4 regions of the Ferdinandcohnia salidurans genome follow, and region 3 is predicted to be linked to each of the others. Evidence: riboswitches for the same ligand, from Rfam matches in the RefSeq annotation. Region 3 holds a riboswitch; each other region holds the start of a gene.
What was found. A riboswitch is a leader RNA that binds a small molecule or an ion and turns the genes downstream of it on or off. The one in region 3 is predicted to bind cyclic di-GMP.
Positions count from the first base shown of each region.

Region 1: it holds a riboswitch for cyclic di-GMP, as region 3 does, so the genes downstream of both, ACFSFW_RS15705 (EAL domain-containing protein) here and ACFSFW_RS16355 (methyl-accepting chemotaxis protein) in region 3, are expected to answer to the same signal.
Region 2: it holds a riboswitch for cyclic di-GMP, as region 3 does, so the genes downstream of both, ACFSFW_RS15045 (OmpL47-type beta-barrel domain-containing protein) here and ACFSFW_RS16355 (methyl-accepting chemotaxis protein) in region 3, are expected to answer to the same signal.
Region 4: it holds a riboswitch for cyclic di-GMP, as region 3 does, so the genes downstream of both, ACFSFW_RS21960 (anti-repressor SinI family protein) here and ACFSFW_RS16355 (methyl-accepting chemotaxis protein) in region 3, are expected to answer to the same signal.

Region 1 covers NZ_JBHUEK010000025.1:263,147-266,299, forward strand. Annotated here, with positions in the region: gene ACFSFW_RS15700 (LytTR family transcriptional regulator DNA-binding domain-containing protein) at 533-1,327, shown strand; cyclic di-GMP riboswitch class I at 1,550-1,636, shown strand; gene ACFSFW_RS15705 (EAL domain-containing protein) at 1,731-2,441, shown strand; gene ACFSFW_RS15710 (PilZ domain-containing protein) at 2,454-2,999, shown strand.
Region 2 covers NZ_JBHUEK010000025.1:107,552-110,704, reverse strand. Annotated here, with positions in the region: gene ACFSFW_RS15060 (flagellar hook-associated protein 2) at 1-358, shown strand, start outside; gene fliS (flagellar export chaperone FliS) at 377-778, shown strand; gene fliT (flagellar protein FliT) at 778-1,128, shown strand; cyclic di-GMP riboswitch class I at 1,282-1,367, shown strand; gene ACFSFW_RS15045 (OmpL47-type beta-barrel domain-containing protein) at 1,449-3,153, shown strand, end outside.
Region 3 covers NZ_JBHUEK010000025.1:409,013-412,165, forward strand. Annotated here, with positions in the region: gene ACFSFW_RS16355 (methyl-accepting chemotaxis protein) at 1-1,657, opposite strand, end outside; cyclic di-GMP riboswitch class I at 1,746-1,831, opposite strand; gene ACFSFW_RS16360 (Gfo/Idh/MocA family protein) at 2,208-3,153, opposite strand, start outside.
Region 4 covers NZ_JBHUEK010000031.1:280,201-283,353, forward strand. Annotated here, with positions in the region: gene ACFSFW_RS21950 (DUF5658 family protein) at 7-303, shown strand; gene ACFSFW_RS21955 (helix-turn-helix domain-containing protein) at 569-895, opposite strand; gene ACFSFW_RS21960 (anti-repressor SinI family protein) at 1,067-1,195, opposite strand; cyclic di-GMP riboswitch class I at 1,226-1,315, opposite strand; gene ACFSFW_RS21965 (YqhG family protein) at 1,692-2,486, opposite strand; gene ACFSFW_RS21970 (DEAD/DEAH box helicase) at 2,464-3,153, opposite strand, start outside.

The DNA.
Region 1 (3,153 bases), 150 kb from region 3:
CACCATTTTTATACCCCACCTAATTTTTTACAATTCATTTTCTAAAGAGTATTATGTATAATAAAAAAAGCTTTATAATAGTAATATACAGGTCTGATACACCAAGCTATCAAGCCAACTCTCAAATGAACAGCTACCCTTATACGAAACTAAAAGAATTACATTAGATGGTAACTTTTCTATTCATGGCGTGGAGCTGGATAGGAGGTTGCCTACTTTCTATTCTGCAATTCATAGGAAGAGTTCGAGACGCTACAGAAGATACCCTAGAAAAATAAAATTAGGGCACGAAAACTACACTTCATATCAAAATTGTTGCTTCCCAAAGATGTTGCTGGTCTTTCATTTTTGCCAACCGTACTACTCAAAGCAAGGTTAATTGGCGCATGAAATCCATCACTCCATCCATCCTATAGCCATCGTATCTTCCTTTCATCTAAACCCGGGCCGTTTAAAGCTCTGCATCTGGCCAAGGGGAAACTTCGGAATAGAACCTGACCCTACTGATCCAAAAGTAAGGAGAATGAGAATCATGAGTAAGTATTTGAGAAAAGTTCAACATACCTTTAATGATACTGGTATGGTTTTTAAGTTTGTCAAGAAGGAGAGTGGATTTTTCCACACGTTTTGTGACGGGGAATTATTATATAAATTAGGTTTTAAACCTGACGATATTATGGAGTATACTCTATTCGACTTTTATCCCGAAGACTACGCTGCTGAGAAACAGAAGTATTACCAAATAGCATGGAATGGAAACTTTTGTGCGTTTGAATGTAATATAGATGGTTTTAGTTATATCACGACTCTAAGGCCCTTATTTAAGAATGGAAAGGTAATTGAGGTAATTGGTACAAGTATAAACATTTCAGACAGAAAAGCTTTCGAAGAGGCAAATCAACAAATTGAAAACTTATCTATGCCCTTACTCCCAATGTCAGAGGGCGTTTCACTTGAAAGGATAGAAGCTTCTCTATCAATCGATCGAACAGAAAAGAGAGACTTAATGATTAAGCATCATAATAGTCATATCTTTATTCCTATGGGTGACGTCTATTTTATCGAGAAAAATGATCGCAAGTCCATAGTTCATACCGTCACTGGTCAATACGAAACAAATGAGCCATTATCTAATCTTGAGAAAAAAGTGGATGAGCGCTTTCTGACATCACATCGTTCAAATATTATTAATATGGACCTACTTTATAAAATAGAGACTATTGGCCAAATATGCATCGGCTCTTTCAAGGATTATAAGGAAAAAGCAAAGATAACAAAAAATAAAATTAAATTGATTCAAGACTATAAAACATTCTTTAACAACTAATAAAAACAAATTGTTTAAATTTGTCGAATTTTGCTGTAAATTATCAAATTTTCTGCTTGAAACTACTATTAATCCGCATGAAATCATGCTAAAAGTGTATGAAAACAGCTAAACTGGCGTCCGAACATAAATTGACAGTTTTCTACAAAGATAATACGATAGGCATATTATCTAGTACTTTCTACGTATATCACTAAGGAAATAGTACTAATCCAACACATAACATGATAATGGCAAACTTATCGAAAGGTAAGGACGCAAAGCTACGAACCTAATGCAACTTTTGGCAATGGTAGTCGGGTTTCCGAAATTAGTGAGACTAAGATGACTTCCGTTTCTATTTCGGTGCAGTCATCTTTTTTTATTTTATTATTTGATCTTAGATAAAGGAGGTGAAAGCAAAATGATACAACATATAATTAGAAATGAACTTTTTTCTCACTTTTTCCAACCTATTATTGATCTCCAGACATGGCAAAGGGTTGGATTCGAGGGACTTCTTAGAACTTCACATTTTCAAAATCCCGAGGATACTTTCCATCTGGCAAAAAAAGAAAAACAGCTCTATGAATTAGATTCGCGGTCTATCCATAGGGCTGCTTTAACCTACCATTCAGCAGGGTACTCCAAAAAGGACGGCTATTTGTTTTTGAATGTATTTCCATCTACCCTTACAAATACAAATTTCCTGCCTTTTATAAGAAAGATTATCACCGTAAATAACTATATTAGTCAACATGTTATTTTTGAAATCAATGAAATGGAAGCAATTAATGATTTTGAATACCTAAAGAAAAAGATGGCCGAATTAAAACACTATGGCTTTCGATTTGCAATCGATGATGTTGGAAAAGGAAATGCTAGTATTCAATCAATAATTAAGTTGAAACCAGACTTTATAAAGTTAGATAAGTGTTTTTCCAATAATTTATATAGGTATCCAAAAAAACAGCAATACATCCAACGGATTATCGACTACACCAATAACCATGGTATTCAATTGGTGTTAGAAGGATTAGAGAATGAAATGGATGTGACTATTGCAAGAAATATCGGGGTTACTTATGGCCAAGGCTATATATTGGGTAGACCAAAAAACCTGTTAGTTGTATAGAGGTGAAGCGTATTGAACTATATAGTAGTATTTCAATCTATAATAATCATTTTTTTACTCTTTTTATTTATTAAAGAGCAACGACGAATCGTAAAGCAAAGTAAACACATAGAGACTTTACATAGTAACAATAAAAAACTAAAGAACGAACTCACGATTGTGAAAAAAACCAGTCCCAAGGAAAAAAGAAATACCTATAGATTAAATCTACCTCCCATTGAAAGTATTTTTACCCTAAAAGACTTCAGTAATCATTCTTTAGGCAAACTACGAGATAAGAATTTTACTGGGGAAATCGTAGATATTAGTATCGGTGGTCTAAAGTTTTTTTCATCATACGAATTCCCGGTGAAATACAACATTATGTTAAAAATTAGTTTTAACTTCTTCGGGGAAGAATTTAATTTAAAGGGAAAGATTATTAGAAGAGAAGATCACGTTAAAGGCCAAGCCACATCGTATGGTGTTGAGTTTGTCGATTTAACTGTCCGAGACATCACAAGACTAAACATAGCATTGCACAACTATCAAGCCAAAAACCGACACAAAATTAGCTAGTGTTGATTAATACTGGTACTGCGGATAGAGAACTCTTCACCTTATTTTTAGGCACTTATAAAAAGGGACGTAAGCTCTAATTTTAAAAGGATTCTGACCAGATAAAAATTAGTTGGTCAGAATCTTTTTATCCTTTAACACTTTACCTCGGTGG
Region 2 (3,153 bases), 300 kb from region 3:
GTTGAATATTGACGAAGGCAAGCTGCGTGAAGCCATCTCCAATAACCCAAATGCCATTTATGAGTTATTTCAAAAAGATGGACCTACAACAGAGGAAAAAGGGCTAGGGAGAAGGCTGAGGGATTCTATTAAAGAAACGATGAGTGGTATAGAACTAAAAGCTGGCAAAGCTTTTTCTACAAATAATTCATTTACCATTGGTCGAAATCTCGACAACGTGGACAATCGTATAGATAGCTTTGAGGCGCGATTACTCAAAATCGAGGACCGTTATTGGCGCCAATTTACGGAGATGGAAAAAGCAATTCAGAAGGCCAACTCACAATCGGCCTATTTAATGCAGCAATTTAGCTACTAAAAGGGAGTGTAAGAAGAAATGGCGATAAGTAACCCATATCAAGCCTACCAAACAAATACCGTCACAACAGCTTCGCCTGGAGAGCTAACATTAATGCTGTATAACGGTTGTATAAAATTTATTAAGCTTTCCCGAAAGGCAATTGAAGAAAAAAATAATCAAGAGAAAAATACAAATCTGCAGAAGGCACAAAATATTATCAGGGAACTAATGGTTTCGCTTAATCCTAATGTAGAAGTGTCTAAAACGATGATGACCATGTATGACTATATTAATCGCCGGTTAATCGATGCTAATATCAAAAATGACGTAGAGATCCTTTCTGAAGTTGAAGGGCTTGTAACAGAATTCCGTGATACATGGAAGGAAGTTATTCAAATTAACCGTCAGCGACAACATGCACAAGGTGGACAAGTGTAGTGAGTGCACTAGATTCTCTTTTTAAGGCTACAGAAGAACTATTAGCAATTGTTTCACAGCCAATCCAAAAGGAGATGCGGGAAGAAGTTATTGAAAGGATTAACTCCTTATTAGTTTCAAGAGACACCCTGATTACAGAGATTAAGCCTCCTTTTACGGAAGACGAAAGTAAAATTGGTGCTGAAATTGTACGTATGAACAAAATCATTGATGCTAAACTAGCAGAACTCAAAGTCGAGATCCAGATGGATTTAGCCCAATTGAAGAAAAGTAAAACTTCTTCGATAAAATATACGAACCCTTATCAATCAGGACCATCAGACGGAATGTTTTTCGATAAAAAAAAATAGAGTCTACACCGAGTAGTGCTATTAGCTACTCGGTTTCTTTTGCTAGATTTATCTGTTAAATAAGGATAAATTGCCTATTACTAGTAAAATAGACCTTTTCAACCGGATGGTAAAATAGTATGATAATAAGTAATGAATAACAACAAAAAACCAAAGTGAAAAAGGCAAACTATGGGAAATCATAGGACGCAAAGCCAAGGGCCTGACCCACAGATAGTGGATGGTAGCCGGTTGCCACAAGGACTCATAGTCTATCTACCTATGAACCTTGTATGAGGTTCTTTTTCTTTTGGCTTTTTTTAGAAAGGTAGGAAGAAAGAATGAAGAAAATCTTGAAGAGAAACGTTATTTTTCTCGCATTGCTTCTAATGGTTGTTCAATTATTTTTCCCGTTAGGCAATGCATTCGCTAATGGTAGTATGCTCCCACCAAGCGATATTTCGTATAAGGAGGTAACTCCAGATGATATTACCCTCAGTTGGAATTCCGTATATGGCGCAACTGGGTACAATGTCTACGAAATAACAGAAGGCAAGCTTATCTTAATAAATAAGGTCACTGCTACTAGTTATCAAATAAAAGATCTACCAGAAGGAACCTATACTTATGTTATTTCAACCTTGAATTCTGAAGGCGAATCTGGACCAAGTGCCCCGATTAGTTTTACCGTTACATATCCAGAAATGGTCGCGCCATCAAATCTTTCTTATAAAATTTCGAACGGCAACAACATTGTTTTAACCTGGGATGCATTTAAATATGCTGATTCGTATAATCTTTATCAGGTTTCCGAGGACGGACAGTTTACGTTACTAGATTCTTCAACAAAAAATAATTATACAATTACGAATGTGGCTGAAGGAACTTATAAATATGCGGTGTCCACGAATAACACATTATACGGAGATTCCCAAGCTTCAGCACCAATAATTGCTGAGGTAGTTCATCCAAAGATGGAAACTCCAAGTAATTTCAAATACTCTATTACAAATGGGAATGACATTACCTTCAGTTGGTCATCAGTTCCTTATACAACAGAATACAAGTTATATGAAATTACCGAAAATGGGAAAGAGCTTGTTGGAACAACAACTAATAAAACTATCAGACTATCAAATGTTGCTGCAGGTAGCTATAAGTATGAAGTTCAGGCATTTAGTGATCGCTTTGGTGAATCAAAAGGTGGAGAAGGTTTAACCGTCGTTGTAGATGAAATTATCATGGCGGCACCAGCAAATTTCTCATACCAATTACTAAACCTTAATGATATAAAGCTAACTTGGGACAGTGTTCCCAATGCTACTGCATATAAAATCTATCAAATTATTGATGGTGAGAAAGTATTAAAGAGTACAGAAACAAGAACGTATGTGACATACCCTAAGGCAGAAGCTGGCGAGTATGAATTTGAGATCCATTCTTATAATGATAGATTTGGAGAGTCAAAAGAAGGTGCTAAAGTTTCGCTAACAATTGATCACGTTGAGATGCAGGCGCCAACTACTGTTTCTTCATATATAAAGAACGTCAATGATATTATTTTGGAATGGGAACCAACTTCTAATACTGACGAATATTATGTTTACCAAGTGAAAGATGATGGGTCTAAGGTAAGAATAAGAACAGTAAAAAACCCTTCTACTTCAACTAATTTTACAAACATGGCAGAAGGAAACTACAAATATGTGGTTCACTCCAATTCAACTAGGTTTGGCGAGTCAGCAGAGGGAACTGAAACAACCATTTCAGTTGTGCACCCTGAAATGAAAGCACCAACCAATGTTACAAAGACAATTAAGAGTGAGACATCGTTTAGTCTCGAATGGGATACGGTTGATTACGCAACGTCTTATAAGATTTATCAGATTGAAAATGGAGAAATAATTAATACTAAAACTTCAACTTCAACAAGTATTACTTACTCTAATATGTCTGCAGGGGAATACACATATGAGATTTTCTCTGTTTCTTCAAGATTTGGGGAATCTGAAGTAGGCTCTCAAGTAAGTGTTACAGTTGAAGGGT
Region 3 (3,153 bases):
TGAGTTGGTTTAGTTCGCCGGCGTTTTCTTCGAGTTGTTTGGCGCTTTTGGCGACTTCTTCCATGGAGCTGCTGGATTGCTGGGCGGTTGCGGATACTTGTTCAACGCCTGCAGCTGATTCTTCTGCGACAGCCGCGATTCCTTCGATGGCTCCGCTAATTTCTTTTGTATCGTCAAGTACCCCGTATAGCGAGCTTGACATTGCCTCGATTTGTGAACCGATATCTTCAATCGTCCGTTTCAATTCATTAAAGGTTTTACCGGTCGTTTGAATTTGGTTGGTGCCTTCTTCAACGGATTGATAGCCGTCATCTAAGGATTGAACAACCTGCTTTGATTCATTTTGAATGCCTTTTACAATTTCCGTGATTTCTGAGACCGAGCTGCCAACCTGTTCAGCAAGCTTTCGAACCTCGTCGGCGACAACCGCAAATCCTCTTCCATGTTCACCTGCGCGGGCCGCCTCGATGGCTGCGTTTAATGCTAAGAGATTTGTTTGCCCCGCAATCTCCTGAATCACTTTAACAAGCTTCGTAATCTCATTTGTTTTATGATCCAGACCAACAACCAGCGCGTGTGACTGCTTCATTTTTTCATGGATGCTAGTCATTTGTTGGATTGATGTTTCCATATACGAGCTGCCGTCGTTTGTCATCGCAAGCATGCCTTGTGATTGGACCTTGATGCTATCGCCCTTAACCGCAACCTGCATGATTTCGTCCGAGAACGTGGACATTTTTTCAATCAATGTAGTAGCAGATGTCGCTTGGTCTTCTGCACCTCGTGAAAGCTCCTCCATTGTGACTGCAATCTGCTGACTACCTGCCATAACCTCATCCGCATACTGGGTCAATTCTTCACTTTGACCCGTGACATTGTCGGAAACGACCGCCATTTTCTTGACCATGCCTTTTACATTTTCATTCATCTCATTGACCGCTAAAACAAGCTGGCCAATTTCATCTTTGAGTTTCGTTTTAATTGGTTCCGATTGAAGATTGCCATTGGAAATCGCCTTCATACGACTTGCGACACTTTTCACAGGTCTAGCAATCACTACGGAGGTATAAATGGAAATCACTGTTCCTAAAATAAGCGCAGCTGCTGCGACCACAAGTCCTACAAAGTTCACTGATTGACCATATTTCACAACGTCCGCTCCAGTTGAGACGATCTGTCTTTCACGATCATCAGAAAGCTTTTTTACTTGTTCCATCAACGCATTTGACTTCGGCTGGACATACGTCTGTAAATTATGCATCGCAAGCTCGGTATCTCCGCTATCATAAGGGGCGAAAACTTTTTCCTTCATTAATTCACGCCAATTTTTCATTTCCCTTATAAGCTCTTCAACCTCTTTTATCTTCATCGCACTTAATTTTCGATCCGTTAGATCAAATTCTACCGAATAGACATCATATTCATTTTTATAGGAAATATCACCGTAAAGCACATACGCCCTCGCAAGCGCTATACTCTGGGCAATATTGTATTTCAAACTATCATATTCAAGTAAAACGGAGAGTTCCTCAGACACAACATCGTCCGTCTTCTGATTCATATTGGACACAGCTATGTAATTATAGGTCGCTAAACCTATACAAAGGATGATAATGGCAAAAAAACTAGCAAATAACCTCGTTCGAATACTTTTCATCTATGGTACCTCTTCCTCGTTGATTAGTAGAAAATCAGGCAAAAAAATAAGACCAATCACTAAAAGAATGGCCCAACATGCGTAGATTATTGGCGGCTAGGCGATCATGGTACAGTGTACTGTAGACCCTTAGCTTTGCGTCCAATCCTTTCGGAGAGTTTGCCCGATTCTGATATACGTTTTCTTCTATTAGTATATAAGTTTTTCTACTCTTCAACAATACACCACATCACAATTCCTATTACTTTTTTACCACTAAGTCTAGCAACAATTTCATAAAATCTTCCTTATTCGAAGGCAGCACCTCAGGCAACTCCACATTCACCTTCATCATCATTAAATCCCTCCATTTTTGGGAACCATGGGGACGGTTCTCTTGGTTCCTTCTATTACGTTCCATCACTAGTAATCTAGTATTGCCGGATTTTTGATAGATATACATGATGATAGAAAAATTTTAGTAGACTTGAGTGGAGTTTGGCAAAAGAGTGCTTGCGGAATATTAACCAAAAGAGGAAGAAACAAAAAAAGCCAGCCCGAGGGCTGACTACTAGTTACGAGCTGAAGCAAGTGCCTGCTCGATTACTCGCATATTTTTCAACGTTTCATCAACGCTGTACATTGGCTGATTATTTGAAAGCACACTTTCTGCAAAATGTTCCACCTGAAGCTTGTACTGGTCACCTCGGACCGTCTCTTCACGCCCGCCACCTTCACCGTTCACCACAAGCACACCGTTTCCACCTTCATTGTCTGGACGGAATGCATGCTTCGCTACAATCGAACCTTTCGTGCCGACCACTTCATACTGCGCCTTAAATGGTTGCTCAAAGCTTACATCAAAGTTCGCAACCACTCCACTTTCAAACTTCAGAGTGCCCGCTGCCGTAATGTCGACGTTATGAGTTGGATGAATGTTAGCAGTAGCCTTCACTTCAACCGGCTCCTCCCCCGTAATCAAGCGACTCGCATGGATGCAGTAGCAGCCCACATCATATAACACTCCGCCGCCAAGATCCTTTTGCATCTTGATGCTGCCAGAATTCAAATCATGGATAAAGGAGAAAGTTGAGCGAATTAGCTTCACATCCCCAATTTCGCCGGCCGCGATGATTTCCTTCACACGGTTATGCTGTGGATGGAACTGATACATGAACGCTTCCATAAAAATCACATTGTTTTCTGTAAAAGCAGCCGCCATTTCTTCAACGTCTTGTGAGGTTAATGCAGCTGGCTTTTCACAAAGCACATGCTTGCCGTGCTTCGCTGCTTCGATCGCCCATTGTTTATGTAGTTGGTTTGGAAGCGGAATGTACACCGCATCGATTTCAGGGTCATTCAATAGTTCTGTGTAGGATTCATAATGTTTAGAAATGCCAAGTTCAGCAGCAAAGTCTTTCGCCTTCCCACTTTCACTCGCAACAGCTACAACCTCTGCATTATGTGCACGTTCCATCGCTGGAATCAATGTATTTCTCGCAATTTTCGCGGTTGAT
Region 4 (3,153 bases), on a different contig from region 3:
TTCACTATGAAACACCTATTCATTTTTCTAGCAACCCTAAATCTTTTAGATGCATTTATCACTCATTTCGGAATCCTAGGTGGCCATATATCGGAAGCCAACCCGTTAATGTACACCGTATACGAAATCCATCCGGTCTTATTTTTACTTATAAAAGCAATGCTTTCTTTATGTTTAATTTCACTTTATTTTATCATTCGCATTCCTGTGAATAAGTTTATTCGCTCTTTATCCTATGTAGCCACTGCTTTATACGCATATGTTTTTTTCCTTCATGGCTATTGGATTTCACAAGTTTTCTAAATGGAGGAGTCCCTATGTATACAAAAACCTGTCCAAGATGTTATCGGCCGTCCTTTAGCAGCAGTAAGCAAGGTGAATGGAACTGCCCAGTTTGTAACCACAATCTCACAACATTTCGTGCCCGCGATGCTGGTGAAGCATATCCTTCATCATTACAGAAAAAATACTCAACTCCCCAACAACCTGAATCCCACAGTATTTCCACTTTCGATACATACATATAAAAATAAAAAATGCTTAGGCAACCAATGTGCCGAAGCATTTTTTATTTATTATCCATTTTCCACTTATTAAATTCTAAGAATGATCGAAATTCCTCTTTGGAAACTCCTGATTTCATTGCCTCGCGTACAAGTCTAGTCCATTCTGAATCAAGTTCTACACTTTCAGGTTCTGATTGTTCATGGAGTAATTCATTGACTGTTACTCCTAATACTGTAGATATTTTTTCAAGAAATTGGATAGAAGGGTTTGATTGGAGATTCCGTTCGATAGAGCTCAAGTATGATTTGGCAACTCCAGCGCGATCTGCTAGTTCAGATAGAGATAATTGTTTTTGCAAACGAAATGTTTTAATACGTTGGCCAATCATTCTTTCTCACCTTCCTTCATATACCTATTATAGCATATAACGAAGAAAATGTTTTATAATAAGAACACAAAAAACTGAAAAATAAAAGAACCCGTTTGTACCGAGTCCCTCGCATCCTTATGTATCCGATCCGTAGCTTCAATAAGGTATTATTTGTATAGATAAGGTCCGTTATGCTGATTTACTTTGGAGGAAAGCTTGAATATCCTGGACGCTCATTCCCATCTCCACTGCTTCTAAAATAAGGTCGATCCAATCTTGATCCAATTGTTCATCTTTGTTTTGAACTTCATTTAACATTTCGTTTCCTCCCAAAATACAAGTAGTATTCCAGGCAGTCCAGCCGTCATAATTGTTACGTCCAATCTTAGACCTGTGACTTTGCGTCCCTATTTTTCAATAGGTTTGCCTTTGTCTGTTCGAACCTAAGCCGTCTACCTAAAACGATAGTCCCTTATGTATAGAACCTTTGTATTACATTTAGAAGTATAAAACATGAAATTCAAACTTTCTGTAAAAATCTGTCGATGTCAAAATATTTACAAAAGATAAACAATAGTTCGTCCGTCCAATCGAATTTTGGCTGTTTCTTACTATTTGTGTAGAATGAACTCGAAGGATAGGGATTTAGACCTATGAAATGTAAACTTGATGAAGCGAATGGTTAATACATAGTAGTTTTCTAATGTATTTTTTGTAAAATCACCATAAAAATGTAAGGTATTTGTCGAACGATTTCTTTTAAAATACCCTCACAAAAAGATAACCTACCCTCGGAAGTGAGGATAGGCCAATTTTACATCGTGTTTTGACAAAGATAAAACAAACCGCCATTGATAATTTCGACAAGAACTTTCGGTTCGTATTGATCTTTGAGTGCTTCTTTTTCAATCCCATAGCTTTCTGGCTTTTCGTCAATTCCCTCATAAAAGGAATCTAACAAAGCTAAATCTTCGTCCCATCGTTGTCTTGCTTCGTCTGCCCAAGAGTGATCCTGTGTTTCAACATATCCCCGCACATATTGCTGGAGACGGTTAATGCCACTTTGTGGCTTAACAAGAGGTGACATTGTATAGGTGTGATCAGGTATTTTCGGAGTAAGCGGCAACTTTTCAACTTTTTCTTGGAAATCTTCAACAATGATTCCATTTATAAGCTGTAAACCGAGTGACATCAACACATCACGCTTGCGGTCACTTTTATATGATATTTTTACATTCAACCCAATCCACGGATAAAGAGGGGTGTTCCCTTGTGCACCGGGTGGTGATTGTTGATACAAGCGTATATAGCTTGCAAGCTTTTTTGTTGATTCAAAAATTTGATGTAAACGGGGGGCGCCAAAATGAATAAAGTCGCCCTTCACATTGTCAGGTGTTTGTTCCCGATCCGTAATTAACGTCAGCTTCATTGGATTCGGTTCACCGCCAGTTTTTTCAACATATGTCCAATAAAAAGGCCGGTTCATTAGTTGCTTATCTAAATCAACCGTTAATTGTACGGTCATATACCCGAGATGACTTTCAAGAATTTCACAATGGTTTGAAACAAAATAATTCTCTAGAAAGTTAACTATTTCCTGTTGCTGCATGCTGCTCACCACCATTTTGTTCTTCAAAGCTAATGATAGAAGTTAAATTTTCCATCTTAATTTTCATTTCACCCTCACTGCGAGAACGAAGCATGATGTCCTGAATATGGTCTTCAATGTTTCCGAGATCCAATCTTGTTAAGATATCATCCAATTGTCCAATGACACGTTCAAACAGATTAATTTTTTCATATAATAGCTTTAAAATATGCTCTTCAACCGTATTCTTTGTTGCAAAATTATAAATATGAACATCCTTTTCCTGACCGAGGCGATGAATACGCCCAATCCGTTGCTCAAGTCTCATTGGATTCCAAGGGAGATCATAATTGATAATGTGGTTACAGAATTGTAGGTTAATTCCTTCACCACCAGCTTCCGTTGCAATCAAGACCTGGAACTTTCCTTTAAACAATTCTCTCATCCAATCCTTTTTCCCGCGTTTAAATCCACCTCTAAAAGGAACAGATGAAATTCCATTTTGCTGCAGGAACCATTGTAAATACATTTGGGTTGCACGGTATTCGGTGAAAATGATGACTTTATCATCGATTTGCTTGATTAATTCAACCGCTTTTTCCGCCTTAGAATTTTGAGTAACCTGTTCAACCTTTTTCATAAGCCCCATCACCATATCCTCAGGAACCGCATTACTTCCGTCTTCATT